Regions from separate parts of the Streptomyces sp. NPDC047028 genome, predicted to be linked through region 2. Evidence: riboswitches for the same ligand, from Rfam matches in the RefSeq annotation. Region 2 holds a riboswitch; the other holds the start of a gene.
The links. Region 2 has a riboswitch for thiamine pyrophosphate ahead of thiC (phosphomethylpyrimidine synthase ThiC). Riboswitches for the same ligand answer to the same signal wherever they lie in the genome.
Positions count from the first base shown of each region.

Region 1: another riboswitch for thiamine pyrophosphate. It lies ahead of thiO (glycine oxidase ThiO); the one in region 2 lies ahead of thiC (phosphomethylpyrimidine synthase ThiC).

Region 1 is NZ_JBEYVS010000021.1:129,807-137,257, forward strand. Features, by position in the region: gene ABZ854_RS20295 (NAD(P)/FAD-dependent oxidoreductase) at 1-851, shown strand, start outside; gene ABZ854_RS20300 (hypothetical protein) at 872-1,801, opposite strand; gene metF (methylenetetrahydrofolate reductase [NAD(P)H]) at 1,858-2,781, opposite strand; gene thiE (thiamine phosphate synthase) at 2,934-3,581, opposite strand; gene ABZ854_RS20315 (Rv2175c family DNA-binding protein) at 3,669-4,034, opposite strand; gene ABZ854_RS20320 (FAD-dependent oxidoreductase) at 4,102-5,334, opposite strand; TPP riboswitch at 5,437-5,548, shown strand; gene thiO (glycine oxidase ThiO) at 5,546-6,712, shown strand; gene thiS (sulfur carrier protein ThiS) at 6,709-6,942, shown strand; gene ABZ854_RS20335 (thiazole synthase) at 6,946-7,451, shown strand, end outside.
Region 2 is NZ_JBEYVS010000004.1:9,049-16,499, reverse strand. Features, by position in the region: gene ABZ854_RS05015 (YibE/F family protein) at 1-1,225, opposite strand, end outside; TPP riboswitch at 1,297-1,474, shown strand; gene thiC (phosphomethylpyrimidine synthase ThiC) at 1,467-3,251, shown strand; gene ABZ854_RS05005 (hypothetical protein) at 3,370-4,245, opposite strand; gene ABZ854_RS05000 (metallophosphoesterase) at 4,428-5,510, opposite strand; gene ABZ854_RS04995 (LacI family DNA-binding transcriptional regulator) at 5,749-6,861, opposite strand; gene hisC (histidinol-phosphate transaminase) at 7,290-7,451, shown strand, end outside.

The sequences.
Region 1 (7,451 bases), on a different contig from region 2:
ACGCGTTCGGGACCTGGTATGTGCGCGGCGGGATCCGGGAGTTGGCGCGCGCGGTGTACGAGCGGTGCGTGCGGCGCCGGGTCGGGTTCACCTTCGGCGCCGAGGTGACGGGGATCGTGGAGAAGGACGGCCGGGCGGCCGGCGTGGAGCTGGCCGACGGCACGGTGGCCGAGGCGGACTTCGTGGTCGGCCCTGCTCCCGGGCGGCTCGGCGGCCTGCTGGGCGGACGCGAGCCGTACGGCCCGGACGCGGTCCGGCCCGGCGCCGAGGGCGCGCACACCGGCCGCGTGGTGGTGTGCCTGGCGCTGCGCGGCGCGCGCGAGCCGCACGCCGCGCACCGCACGGTGGTCCACTCGCCGGAGGCGACCGCCGAGTTGGGCCTGTTCGGCGCGGGGACGGCACCGGAGCGGCCGACGGTCCGGGTCGACCGGCCCGGCGACCCGGCCCTGCGGCCCGACGACGCGCACGAGTCCGTGGTCCTCACCGCGACCGTGCCCTCCGCCCAGGGGTACGACTGGGCGGCGCCAGGCGCGGCGGACGCCTTCGCGGACCGGATGCTCGCCGCCGCCGAGCGCGCGGTGCCGGGACTCGGCGAGCGGACCCTGTGGCGCGAGGTCCGTACGCCCGTGGACACCGGGCGGGAGACGGGGGCCGCCGGCGGTGCCGTCCCGCCGCCCTCGCTGGCCGCGGCCGGGGGCGTGCTGTACCCGGCCAACAGCACCGTGATACCGAACCTGTTCACCGCCGGGGGCTGGTCGCACCCCGGCGGTGGTCTGCCGCACGCGGGCATGTCGGGCGCGCTGGTCGCCGGACTGGTCGTGGAGGGCCCGGAGTTCCGCGGCTCCCAGTAGGACGGGGCGCGGCAGGGCTGTCAGAAGCGGTACTGCTCGCCGTAGCCGGCGCCCGGCTGTTGCAGTCCGTCCTGCTGGTAGGGGTACTGCTGTTCCTGCGGGAGTTCGCCGCCGTAGGTCTCGTCGGTGCGCTGCTGCGGTACCCAGACGCCGTCGGCCGGGGTCTCGCCGTAGCCGCCGGTGGCGTAGGCGTCCTGGCCGTACGTCTGCTGCCCGTACTGCTGGCCGTAGCCGGTGTCGTAGGAGCCGCCGCCGTAGGACTGGCTGCCGATGTACGGGTCGGAGTAGTTGGCGTAGCTCTGCTGTCCGCCGCCGGTGTCGTAGCCGTAGCCCTGCTGGCCGTAGCCGGAGTAGTCGTAGGCGTAGGCCTGGTCGGCCGTGGCGTAGCCCGGGTCCTGCGGCTGGGCGGCGGTCGCGTAGGCGCCGGTGTCGCCGTAGACGCCGTAGGAGCCGGTGTCGTCGGGCAGGGGCTGCGGCTCGTAGACCGCGGTGGTCTCGGCGGGCCGGGCCGGGGTGAAGACGTCGTCGCGGTCGTAGTCGTCGTCGGTGCCGGGGGCGGGGGGCTCGGCGCTCTGTGCTGCGGTAGCCAGGTCGCCGGTGCCCTCGGCCGCTTCGAGGTCGGAGACCTCCAGGGTGGGCTCCTGGCGCTTGCCGCGGCGCCGCTTGCTGCCGCCGCCCGCGCTCTCGGCGTCCTCCGGGCGCTTCACGGCCCAGCCGGCGGCGAAGCCGCGGCGGAACGACAGCGTGACGTACGTCTGCCCGATCGCGAAAGCGATCGCTCCGATGCCGATGACGACGACGGAGGGCATCAGCACGCCGAGCACGACGCCGAGGAAGCCCACGAACGCGAGCAGCCGCCAGCGCAGCCGCGCCTTGTACTGCAGCAGCACTTCGCCCAGCAGCCACAGCGCGACGCCGCCGAACGCGATGTAGAGGACCGTCCAGCCCATGTACGCCCCTCTCCCAGTGGCCGCTCCGCAGTGTGTCGTATCGCGGTACGGCCGGTCTAGGCCTGCGGTGGGTGGTGCAGACCCAGGTTCTCGTAGATTTCCAGGGTCGCCGTGGAGTTGTTGAGCGTGATGAAGTGCAGACCGGGCACTCCCTCGGCCAGCAAGCGTGCGCAGAACTCCGTGGCGAATTCGATACCGATGGAGCGTACCGCCGCCGGATCGTCCTTCGCTGTGAGGATCCGCTCTTTCAGGGCATCCGGGAACACCGCGTTGGTCAGGGACGGCACCCGGGCGAGGGTCTTCGCACTGGCGATCGGCATGACCTCGGGGATGATCGGAGTCTCGCAGCCGGCGGCCGCGACCCGGTCGCGCAGCCGCAGGTAGTCCTCGGGGTCGAAGAACATCTGCGTGATGGCGTAGTCGGCGCCCGCGCGGCACTTGTCGACGAAGTGGCGGACGTCGGTGTCCCAGTCCGCGGAACGCGGGTGCATCGCGGGGAAGGCGGCGACGCCGACGCAGAAGTCGCCCGAGGTCTTGATCAGTTCGACGAGTTCGGCGGCGTAGGTCAGGCCGCGGGGGTGGGGCACCCACTCGCCCATCGGGTCGCCGGGCGGGTCGCCGCGCAGCGCCAGCATGTTGCGGATCCCGGCGTCGGCGTACTGGCCGATGATGTTGCGCAGGTCGGCCACCGAGTGGTCGACGGCGGTGAGGTGGGCGATCGGGGTGAGGGTGGTGTCCGAGGCGATGGCCTCGGTGGCCTTCACGGTGCCGGCGCGGGTGGAGCCGCCGGCGCCGTAGGTGACGGAGACGAAGTCGGGCGCGACGGCCTCGACCCGGCGCAGCGCGTTCCACAGGTTCCGCTCGCCCTTGGACGTCTTGGGGGCGTAGAACTCGAACGAATACGTCGTCTTGCCGGTCGCGAGCATGTCGCGCACGGTGCGGGCGTGATCCGACCTGGTGGATGCGGTGCCGAGGGCCATAGTCGCAGGTTAACCAGGGGTGGACGGTCTCCCAACCAGATGCGGGAAATTTGCCGGATTTGCCGGTTCTCGGTCCACCCCTTGGACAAAAACGTGGACAGGAGGGCCCGAAGGGGCTGGTGGGGAGGTCACGGGGTGCGGCCGCGCGGCCGTCACGCCTGCCGGAGCCGCTTCGCGAACTCCGCCGCCGCGGCCCCGGGGTCGTCGGCCTCGGTCAGCGCGCGCACGACGACCACTCTGCGGGCACCGGCGTCCAGCACCTGGTCGAGGTTGCCGAGGTCGATGCCGCCGATGGCGAACCAGGGGCGGTCGGTGCCCAGGGAGGCGGTGTACCGGACCAGGTCCAGGCCGGGCGCGTGGCGGCCGGGCTTGGTGGGGGTGGGCCAGCAGGGGCCGGTGCAGAAGTAGTCCACGCCGTCCTGCGCGGCGGCCGCGGCGGCCTCGGACTCGGCGTGCGTGGAGCGGCCGATCAGGACGTCGTCGCCCAGGATCGCGCGGGCCGCGGGGACCGGGAGGTCGCCCTGGCCGAGGTGCAGGACACCGGCGCCCGCCGCGTGGGCGACGTCCGCGCGGTCGTTGACGGAGAGCAGCTTGCCGTGCCGGGCGCAGGCGTCGGCGAGAACCGCCAGGTGCTCCAGCTCCTCGGCGGCCTCCATGCCCTTGTCGCGCAGCTGCACGATGTCGACCCCGCCGGCCAGGACCGCGTCCAGGAACTCGGGCAGGTCGCCCTGGCGCCGGCGGGCGTCCGTGCAGAGGTACAGGCGGGCGTCGGCGAGCGCGGTGCGGGCGGTGTCGGACATGCGTGGGTCCCCCGGGGGCGGTGTCGGCGGGTGCCGTACCGGGGTGGCGCGTGGGCGGGCCCACGCGCCACCCCGGTACGGCTCGGGTCAGACGGCGAGCGCCTGGGCGCGGCGCTTCACCTCCGTGCCGCGATTCTCGCTCAGGGCCTGCGCGGGGGTGCCGGGCAGGGTCGGGTCGGGGGTGAAGAGCCACTCGATCATCTCTTCGACCGTGAAGCCGTCGTCCCGCAGGAGCGTCAGGGTTCCGGAGAGGCCCTTGACGACCTTGTCCCCGTCGATGAAGGCGGCGGGCACGTGCAGCGCCCTGTTCTCGCCCCGGCGTACGGCGACGAGCTGGCCCTCCTTGACCAGCTGCCGCACACGCGTCACCTCGACACCGAACATCTCGGCGATGTCGGGGAGGGTGAGCCAGGCGGGGACGAGAGCATCGATCTTTGCGTCAATCTCGGTCACGTCTCGATGGTAGTGCCGGGGTGTGACAGTGGTCGTCCGCGGCACCGTCGTGGCTGTTCGCGCCCCGTCAGGAGACCGCCGCGCTCTTCAGCGGCTTCGCCGGGTCGGTCAGGACGGCAGGGTCCAGGAGGCGGGCCGATTCGATCAGGCGGCGGCCCTGGGCCAGGTCTCTCGGGCGGCCCACGGCCAGGAGGGCGACCAGGCGGTCCTCGCGGAGCCAGCAGACGGTCCAGGCCGGGTCCAACGGGTCGCCGCGCCAGAGCAGGCGGTCGGCCGTGGTGTGGTGGCCCGCGTACTGGACGAAGCGGCCGAACTGCTCGGACCAGAAATAGGGCACCGGGTCGTAGGCCGCGGGGGTGAGGCCGATGATGTTCGCCGCGACCGTGCGCGGGCCCTGGAGGGCGTTGTCCCAGTGGTGGACGAGGAGCCGCTCACCGTACCGGCCCGACGGGAAGGAGGCGCAGTCGCCGACCGCGTACACGTCGGGCACGGAGGTGCGCAGGTGGTCGTCGGCGACGACCTCCCCGTGCGCGCCCAGCTCGACGCCGGAACCGGCCAGCCAGGCGGTGGCGGGCCGGGCTCCGATGCCGACGACGACGGCGCCGGCGGGCAGCCGGGAGCCGTCGGCGAGCACGACCTCGCCGGGTTCCACGCGCGCCACGCGCGCGTGGGTGCGCAGTTCGGCGCCGGCGTCGGCGTACCAGGCGGTCATCGGGGCGGCGACCTCGGCGGGCAGCACGCCCGCGAGGGGGCGGTCGGCGGCCTCGACGACGGTGACCGCGCACCCGGCCTGGCGGGCGGCGGTGGCGAACTCGGCGCCGATCCAGCCGGCGCCGACGACCACGATGTCGTGCTGCCGGGCGAGCACCGGCCGCAGCCGTTCGGCGTCGTCGAGGGTGCGCAGCAGGTGCACTCCGGGCACGCCCTCGGCGCCCGGCAGCAGGATCGGTTCGGCACCGGTGGCGAGGACCAGGTCGTCGTACGGCACCGGACCGGCCTCGGTGTCCAGCTCGTGGTCGGCGGGGCGGACGCCGAGCACCTCGCAGCCGAGCCGGAGGCCGACGTCGAGCGCGGCGAAGTCGACGTCGAAGGCGGACCCCTCGGCCTTGCCGAGCAGCACGGCCTTGGACAGCGGCGGCCGGTCGTACGGCTGGTGCGGCTCGGCTCCGACGACCGTGACGGTGCCGGTGAAGCCCTGTTCCCGCAGTGCGACCGCGGTCTGCACCCCGGCCATCCCGGCGCCCACGACGACCACGCGCCGCCCCGGCGAACCGCCCTCTTCCCGTGTCTGCTCAGTCACCCGATCACCATAAACAACTGACAGCCCGTCAGTCACCGGGGGCCGCCCGGGGAGGGGCGAGCCCGGCGTGATCCGGAGCGGAGGCGCTAGGGTGGCCCCCGTACACGCACTCGCGGGAGCCCGGACGCACCGGGCTGAGAGGGAGGCTGGCGGCCTCCGACCGTACGAACCTGATCCGGGTCATGCCGGCGAAGGGAGGGGCTGGACGCCCATGTCGTCACGTACGTCCGACGTCCTCGTCATCGGGGGCGGGATCATCGGCCTGGTCACGGCCTGGCGGGCCGCGCAACGCGGGCTCACCACGGCCGTGGTGGACCCCGAGCCGGGAGGCGGGGCCGCGCGGGTCGCGGCCGGGATGCTGGCCGCGGTCACCGAACTGCACTACGGCGAGGAGACCCTGCTCGCCCTGAACCTGGAGTCCGCCCGGCGCTATCCCGGCTTCGCCGCCGAGCTGACCGAGCTGACCGGGCACGACCTGGGGCACCGCCGCTGCGGCACCCTCGCCGTCGCCCTCGACGCCGACGACCGAGCCCATCTGCGTGAACTGCACGCCCTGCAGCAGCGCTCCGGGCTGGACTCCGTGTGGCTGTCGGGCCGGGAGTGCCGGCGCCTGGAGCCGATGCTCGCGCCCGGCGTGCGCGGCGGGCTGCGGGTCGACGGCGACCACCAGGTCGACCCGCGGCGGCTGGCCGAGGCCCTGGTGGCGGCCTGCGAGAAGGCCGGGGTCGTGTTCCACCGCGTGTGGGCCGAACGGCTGGACCTCGCCGGCGGCCGGGCCGTCGGCGTCACCACCGCGGACGGCACCGCGCTGCGCGCCGGACAGGTGGTGCTCGCGGCCGGCAGCCTCAGCGGGCGGCTCCCGGGCGTCCCCGACGACGTGCTGCCGCCGGTGCGGCCGGTGAAGGGGCAGGTGCTGCGGCTGACCGTGCCCCCGCGGTTCGCGCCCTTCCTGAGCCGTACCGTGCGGGCCGTGGTGCGCGGCAGCCACGTCTACCTGGTGCCCCGGGAGAACGGCGAACTGGTCGTCGGCGCCACCAGCGAGGAACTGGGCTGGGACACCACGGTGACCGCAGGCGGGGTGTACGAACTGCTGCGCGACGCCCATGAGCTGGTGCCCGGGATCACCGAACTGCCGCTGACCGAGACCCGGGCCGGGCTGCGCCCCGCCTCCCCCGACAACGCGCCGCTGCTCGGGCCGTGCGGCCTGGACGGGCTGCTGCTGGCCACCGGGCACTACCGCAACGGGGTGCTGCTCACGCCGGTCACCGGGGACGTCCTGGCGCACGCGCTGGTCACCGGTGAGCTGCCGGAGGAAGCCCGCCCGTTCACTCCCCGGCGCTTCGCCGCCGCCGTCGCCCTTTCGGAGCAGCCCGCATGAACCTCTCCATCGACTCCGTCGACACCTTCATCACCGTGTCCGTCAACGGGGAGCGCCGCGAGGTCCCCGCGGGCACGGCTCTCGACTCGCTCGTACGGTCCCTGTCGCCGGCGCCGTCCGGCGTGGCCGCCGCGCTCAACGAGACCGTCGTCCCGCGCACGCGGTGGGCCGGCACGGTCCTCGCCGACGGCGACCGTGTCGAAGTCCTCACCGCCGTCCAAGGAGGCTGACCCATGGCCGACGATCCCTTCGTCCTCGGGGGTACGTCCTTCTCGTCCCGGCTGATCATGGGCACGGGGGGTGCGCCGAGCCTGGACGTGATGGAGCGGGCGCTGGTCGCCTCCGGCACCGAGCTGACCACCGTGGCGATGCGGCGGGTCGATCCCGGGGTGCACGGATCGGTGCTGTCCGTGCTTCAGCGGCTGGGCATCCGGGTGCTGCCGAACACCGCGGGGTGCTACACCGCCGGGGAGGCGGTGCTCACGGCGCGGCTGGCGCGGGAGGCGCTGGGCACGGATCTGATCAAGCTGGAGGTCATCGCCGACGAGTGGACGCTGCTGCCGGATCCGGTGGAGCTGCTGGAGGCGGCGGAGACGCTGGTCGACGACGGGTTCACGGTGCTGCCGTACACGAACGACGATCCGGTGCTGGCGCGGAAGCTGGAGGACGTGGGGTGCGCGGCGGTGATGCCGCTGGGGTCGCCGATCGGGTCGGGGCTGGGGATCCGCAACCCGCACAA
Region 2 (7,451 bases):
CGGCCACCAACTCGCTGTTCGCCACGGTGCCCACACTGCTCTGCGCGATCGAGAACAGCAGCAGCAAGGGCAGCGCGGCGCCGGCGTAGGCGAGGACGAGGGTGTTGACCACCGACGCGATGTGGTCGCGCCCGATGCGGATGGCCGCCCGGTACAGACCGCGCCGGCCCAGCGACGGATTGGCCTCGTGCAACTCCCAGACGGCCGAGGTCTGGGTCACCGTCACGTCGTCCAGGACGCCCAGGGAGCCGATGATGACGCCGGCCAGCAGCAGGCCGCTCATGTCGATCGACGGGTACAGGCCGTGGATGAGACCCGTGTTGTCGTCTGTGTTGCCGGTGAGCGCGGCCCAGCCGATGAAGAGGGAGCCGAGCACTCCGATCAGTGTGAGAGAGACCAGGGTGCCGAGCACAGCGACCGATGTACGGGCCGATAGACCGTGGCACATGTAGAGGGCGATCAGCATGATGGCGCTCGACCCGATGACCGCCACGAGCAGGGGGTTCGAGCCCTGCAGGATCGCGGGCAGGATGAACAGGGTCAGCACGAGGAAGCTCACGGCCAGCGCGACCAGCGCCATGACGCCCCGCATCCGGCCCACCACCACGACGGCCAGGGCGAAGACCCCGGCCAGCAGCGTCATGGGGAACTTGCGGTTGACGTCCGTGACCGAGTACTGCAGGTCCCTCGGTGCCGAGGGCTCGTAGGCGACGACGACTTTCTCGCCCTGGTGCAGCTGGCGTGGCTGGTCCGGCTGCACGATCTCGGTGAACGTGCGGCCCTCGTCCTTGCCGCTGTCGACGCGGACCGTCACCTTCTTGCAGGTCCCCTTCGCCCGCTGAGACGCCGAGTCGCCGCCGGTGGCGGTGTTGTCACCGTTCGGGGTGCCGCCGCCGGAGGCGTTCACCGACGCACAGCTCACCTCGGCCACCTTGGCGACCGTGGCCTGCTGCGTCTGGCGGTCGAAGCCGACGCCGGTGCGCTCGTGCGGCGGGGCGCCGCCCGGCCAGAGCACCACCAGGCCGACCACGACCGCCGCGGTGAACGGGATCAGGATCGCCGCGATGACCTTGCGCAGATGTGCCGAGACGGGAGCCGCGGGGCCGTGGCTGTGGCTGTGGCCGTGGCTGTGACCGTGCGCGTGGCCATGTCCGTCATGCTGCGCCGCGTGGCCGCCGCGAGGCGGTTCCGGGGGCGGTGGCGGGGACTGCTCCATCGTCGTCACCGCCCGATCATCGCAAGAACGCCGGGGGCCCCCTGTTCACCGCGCCCGAAATGACGCTAGCGTGGGGGCACCTTTGCACACGCGGGAGCTCGGAGCACCGGGCTGAGAGGGCGCTGACCTCCGTACAGGCGATGTTTCACGTGGAACGACCGACGTTTCACGGGAAACACCGACCGACGGAAGCCGCTGCGTCGACCGCCGAACCTGTTACCGGGTAATGCCGGCGTAGGGAGTAGGTCTCATGACCAACAAGGACGCACGCACGCCTGCCTCCGCCCAGGACGAGAAGTCCCAGGAGGCCGGGAAGTCCATCGGCTGGCACAAGGCGTACGTCGAGGGTTCACGCCCCGACCTGCGCGTGCCGGTCCGTCAGGTGCACCTCACGAACGGGCAGTCGGTCACGCTGTACGACACGTCGGGCCCGTACACCGATCCACTCCTCGACACTGATGTCCGCAGGGGCCTGCCGCCGCTGCGGGAGAACTGGATCATCGGGCGCGGCGACACCGAGGAGTACGCCGGCCGCCCCGTCCGCCCAGAGGACGACGGGATCAAGCACACCGCGCCGCGCGGCGGTCTGCGCAACCTCGACGCCGTCTTCCCCGGACGCCCGCGGCAGCCGCGGCGGGGCCGGAACGGCACGGCGGTCACCCAGCTCGCGTATGCGCGCCGCGGTGAGATCACGCCCGAGATGGAGTACGTGGCCATCCGGGAGAACGTCGCTCCCGAGGTGGTCCGGGAGGAGATCGCGGCGGGCCGGGCCGTACTGCCGGCCAACGTCAACCACCCGGAGATCGAGCCGATGATCATCGGCAAGCGGTTCCTGGTGAAGGTCAACGCCAACATCGGCAACTCCGCCGTCACCTCGTCCATCGAGGAGGAGGTGGACAAGATGACCTGGGCGACCCGCTGGGGCGCCGACACCGTCATGGACCTCTCCACCGGGCGCAACATCCACACCACCCGTGAATGGGTGCTGCGCAACTCCCCCGTGCCGATCGGCACCGTGCCGCTCTACCAGGCCCTGGAGAAGGTCGACGGCCGCGCCGAGGAGCTGACCTGGGAGATCTACAAGGACACGGTCATCGAGCAGGCCGAGCAGGGCGTGGACTACATGACGGTCCACGCGGGGGTGCGCCTGCCCTACGTGCCGCTGACGGCGAACCGCAAGACCGGCATCGTCTCCCGCGGCGGCTCGATCATGGCCGCGTGGTGCCTGGCCCACCACAAGGAATCGTTCCTCTACGAGAACTTCGAGGAGCTCTGCGAGATCCTCGCGGCCTACGACGTCACCTACTCGCTGGGTGACGGACTGCGCCCGGGATCGATCGCGGACGCAAACGACGAAGCGCAGTTCGCGGAGCTGCGCACGCTCGGGGAACTCAACACGATCGCCAAGCGTTTCAACGTACAGACCATGATCGAGGGCCCGGGTCACGTCCCGATGCACAAGATCAAGGAGAACATCGACCTTCAGCAGGAGATCTGCGATGAAGCTCCGTTCTATACGCTCGGCCCGCTGACGACGGACGTCGCCCCGGCGTACGACCACATCACCTCGGGCATCGGCGCGGCGATGATCGCCTGGTGGGGTACGGCGATGCTGTGCTACGTCACGCCGAAGGAGCACCTGGGCCTGCCCAACCGGGACGACGTCAAGACGGGCGTCATCACTTACAAGATCGCCGCCCACGCGGCCGACCTCGCCAAGGGCCACCCGGGCGCCCAGGAGTGGGACGACGCCCTGTCCGACGCTCGCTTCGAGTTCCGCTGGGAGGACCAGTTCAACCTGGCCCTCGACCCGGACACGGCCCGCGAGTTCCACGACGAGACCCTCCCGGCGGAACCCGCCAAGACGGCCCACTTCTGCTCGATGTGCGGGCCGAAGTTCTGCTCGATGAAGATCTCGCAGGACATCCGGCGGGAACACGGAGGCAGCCGGGGCGAGATCGAGGCGGGCATGGCTCAGAAGTCGAAGGAGTTCGCTGCGTCGGGGAACCGGGTCTATCTGCCGATCGCCGAGTAGGCGTCAGGTGAGGCCTGCGGTGTGCGCCCCGGTGGGGGCGCACACCGGGGGCCAGGGCGTGTTGCGAAAGTCCCGTCTGCCGCCTTCCGGGCGAACGACGGGACTTGCGCAACACGCCTTAGTCGGGCTGGTGTTCGGGGCCGCCGAAGTCCGGGCTCGTGTAGTCGGGGCTGCTGAAGCTCGGGCGGGGGCCGGGGGCGGTGCCGTCGTCGGGACTGCTGAAGCCCGGGCGGTCGTAGCCGAGGCGAGGCATCCGGCCGGCCGGGGACGAGGGCGCGGTGCGGGGCAGGGCGGCGGTGCCGGGTTCGGCGAGCGCGTCCCGGAGGAACGGGAGGATGCCGCGTTCCAGGACCGCCTCCCGCCAGGCCGCTCTGGCCGAGCTGACTTCCTGGCCGGCGTCGCCGTCGGGGCCGGATGCCGCGGAGGTGTTGTTGCGCAGCGCGGTGAGCAGCAGTCCGACGGCGGCGACGAGCACCGCGGCCGCGGTCACGGCGCCGAACACCCAGCCGGCGGTGAGCATGGTCTGCGCGAAGGCCTCGCCCGGGTCGAGCATCTTCAGGATGTAGCCGACGAGAAGGAAGATCGCGGCGGCGGCGCCGGAGAGGACGGGTGCCAGCACGGCTATCACCGCGACGGCGCCAGCGCCGGCGGTCTCGGCGTCCCCGCCGAGAGCGGTGGCGAGCCCCCTGCCCTGGCCCGGCTCCGCGGAAGCGGAATCGGAACCGGAATCCCGGGTGGCGGCGGGGACGGGTGGCGCCGGATGGCGCAGTTCCTCACGGACCTTCACATAGTGCTGGTACTCGGACGCCGCGGCCGCGGTGATCAGGGCGATGGCGTTGAGCGCCATGGTGCGCAGTTGTTCGGGGTTGAGCCGCTGTCCGACAGCGGCCAGTTCCGGTCGATGGGGTGCGGAGCGCAGCGCCTCATCGAGGATCCGCTCGAACTCCTGGCGGTCCTCGTTCAGCAGGTGCTGCGGAACGCTGTTCATGTGCATCCCCCGATGCTCCGTAGGGCTTGGGGCTCGCACGCCGGCGAGCCGTCGGGCAGAAACGGAGGGGAGCCTGCTACGGATAAGGCGATGGTAGAGCCGTGACGGCACACGGTGACAGGGGGTTGCCGGAAATTGCGTGCCGACCTGCGACGACTCGGCCGCGGGTACGCCTTCCCCGGGAACGCTCAGATATCCAGGGGAAGTTGCTGGACCAGGAGCCTTCCGGCCATGGTCACTCCGCCGTCCATGGCGATGGCGAGTCCCTCGGCGTAGACGTGCGGGCCCTCGACGACGGGCCCGGTGTTGTCCTCGCCGTCTTCGGAGCCGACCTCGCCGAGGAGATAGGGAATGGGGCTGTGACCGTGCACGACGCGCGTGCCGCCGTACGTGTCGAGGAGTGAGCGCACGGCGTCGGTGCCCTCGTCGCGGAAGGCGAAGCGCTTGGTGAACTTGCGGAACAGGTCCCAGCACTCGTCCGCGTCGTTGCGGGTGAGGGTCTCCCGGACGGTGTCGTTGACGGCCTCGATCGAATCGCCGTAGTCGAGGTAGGCGGTGGTGTCGGAGTGGAGCAGCAGGTGGCCGTCGACCTCCTCGACCGCGTCGAGGCGGGCCATCCACTGCAGATGGTGGTCCTGCAGGCGGTCCATGTCGGTCTTCTGGCCGCCGTTGAGCAGCCAGGCCGCCTGGAACGTGGCGGTGCCCGCGCCGGAGTTGACAGGGGTGTCGCCGAAGCGCTTGGCGCCGAGGAGGAGCAGCTCGTGGTTGCCCATGAGGGCCTTGCAGTAGCCGCCGGCGGCGGCCGCTTCGGCGGACAGCCGCATCACCAGGTCGATGACGCCGATGCCGTCGGGGCCGCGGTCGGTGAAGTCGCCGAGGAACCACAGCCGGGCGGTGCCCGCGGACCACTGGCCCGCCGCGTTGATCAGCCCCTTCTCCCGCAGGGCGGCCATCAGTTCGTCGAGGTAGCCGTGGACGTCGCCGACGACGAACAGCGGGCCGGGACCGTTCTCGGGCTCGGGGGCGGGGGCGGGCACGGCGGTGGGGGCGGGGTCGACGGGGACCTGCATGGTGTCACCTCGGTTGATGACGGGCAGGTCGCGCCGGGTCGGCGTGTAGCCCTCGGGATAGCTCTCGTCGACGGGCGGGGCGGGGTCGCCGGGGGGCGTGGAGGCGTAGGGACCGGTCTCGTGGACGTACGCGGGCACCCGGAAGTCGCGCAACGTCGCCGTCCGTTCCGCCTCGGGTCCCAGACCGGCCCCCTGAGTCATCAGACCCCTCCACCATCGCGCCGCAGCTGCACCGCTTCGGACTGCCTGGTCGCAGCGGCCCGCGGTGTCGTGGGCCCATCATAGGAATGAGCGTCGCTCCGTGTGATGACCCAGGGGTGGTGAATCGGAGCAAGACTCCAGTTCACTGCGGCTTTCGCCCCGTTTGGGCCGGGGTTCGACCGGATACCGGCGGCCGGGCTCCAGCTGACCGGATCCGGTCGGATCCGAACGGAAGCCGCTAGCGGCCCTCCGGCGCCCTCGGCGGGCTGACCGTCGTCCGGGGCGGGCGTCGCTGGGACGAGGTACGCACGATCATCTCGGTCGGTATCACCTGCTCGACCGGGTGGTCCGACTCCACGCCCTCGATGGCGTCGATCAAGAGCTGGACCACCGCCGTGCCGATGCGGCGCGGTTTCAGGGAGAGCGTGGTGATGGGCGGCTCGGTGTTGGCGTACACCGTCGACTCGCTGCAGCACACCAGCAGCAGGTCCTCGGGTACCCGCAGCCCGTAGCGGCGGGCGGCGGCGAGCAGGTCGGTGCCGTTCGGGTCGAACAGGCCGTAGACCGCGTCCGGCCGGTCGGGGCGGGCGAGCAGCCGGTCGGCGGCGACGGCGCCCGCGCACGGGTCGTGCGCGGGGTAGGACTCGTACACGGGGTCCTGGCCGACGCGTTCGCACCAGCGCAGGTAGGCGGTGGTGGACAGGTGGGTGTAGGTGTCGGTCGTGGTGCCCGTGAGCAGTCCGATGCGGCGGGCGCCGGCGTCGGCGAGGTGGTCGAGGATGCCGAGTACGGCGGCCTCGTGATCGTTGTCGACCCAGGCGGTGACGGGCAGGGCACCCGCCGGGCGGCCGTCGGAGACGACGGGCAGGCCCTGCCGAACCAGCTCGCTGACCACCGGGTCCTGGTCGGAGGGGTCGATGACGACCGTGCCGTCGAGGGCGACGTTGGACCAGACGTCGTGGCGGGAGGTCGCGGGCAGGATGACCAGCGCGTATCCGCGGGCGAGTGCGGCGGAGGTGGCAGCGCGTGCCATCTCGGCGAAGTACGCGAACTCCGTGAAGGTGAAAGGTTCATCCCCGTACGTCGTCACGGTCAGGCCGATCAGTCCCGACTTGCCGGTACGGAGGGTGCGCGCGGCGGCCGAGGGTCGGTAGCCCAGCCGGTCGGCGACCTCGCGGACATGGCGCCGGGTGGCGTCCGGGAGCCGCCCCTTGCCGTTGAGGGCGTCGGAGACGGTCGTGATGGACACCCCGGCGGCGGCGGCGACGTCTCTGATGCCTGCCCGGCCCGGCCGACTGCCTCGACGTGAGGTTTCCGCGCGGCTCACCTGGTGCTTCCCTGCTGCTGTCATGGCGAGCCGATAGTAGGGCTCATGCGGTGGGGTAGTGCGGACGCATATGCACGCGTTGACAGGCACGTTTCTGCATGGTCGTGGTGGGTCAACTACCTTAGAAACCAAGACAGTTGCTGGATGAGACACCAGGACCTGACTTGTCGAGGCGTGGGTGCCTGTCGACCGTCCGAGGTCTCGAAGAGGTCTCAACTCACCTTCACGAGGGATGCGCGCCACGGCGCAAGCTACCGGCGCATAGATATATGTAGGGCGCGCCCCCTGATACGTACGCCTTCGGGTGCCGATGCCCCTGATGTGACTGATGACAGTGGGGCTGGTGAGGTTTGCCGCGCACCTGTTCGCAGCGAGGCCGAATCCTCATAAGGTGAGCAGTATTGGAAGCCGGCGGCGTCGACGGGCCGCCGGTGGTCACGAGGAGGACTGCGGTGAGCGAGACGAGCCCCAAGCTGCGCGCCGAGCTGGAGGGGATCCCCACCTACAAGCCGGGCAAGCCGGCCGCGGCCGGTGGCCCGGTCGCCTACAAGCTGTCCTCCAACGAGAACCCGTACCCGCCGCTGCCGGGCGTGATGGAGAGCGTGACCGCGGCG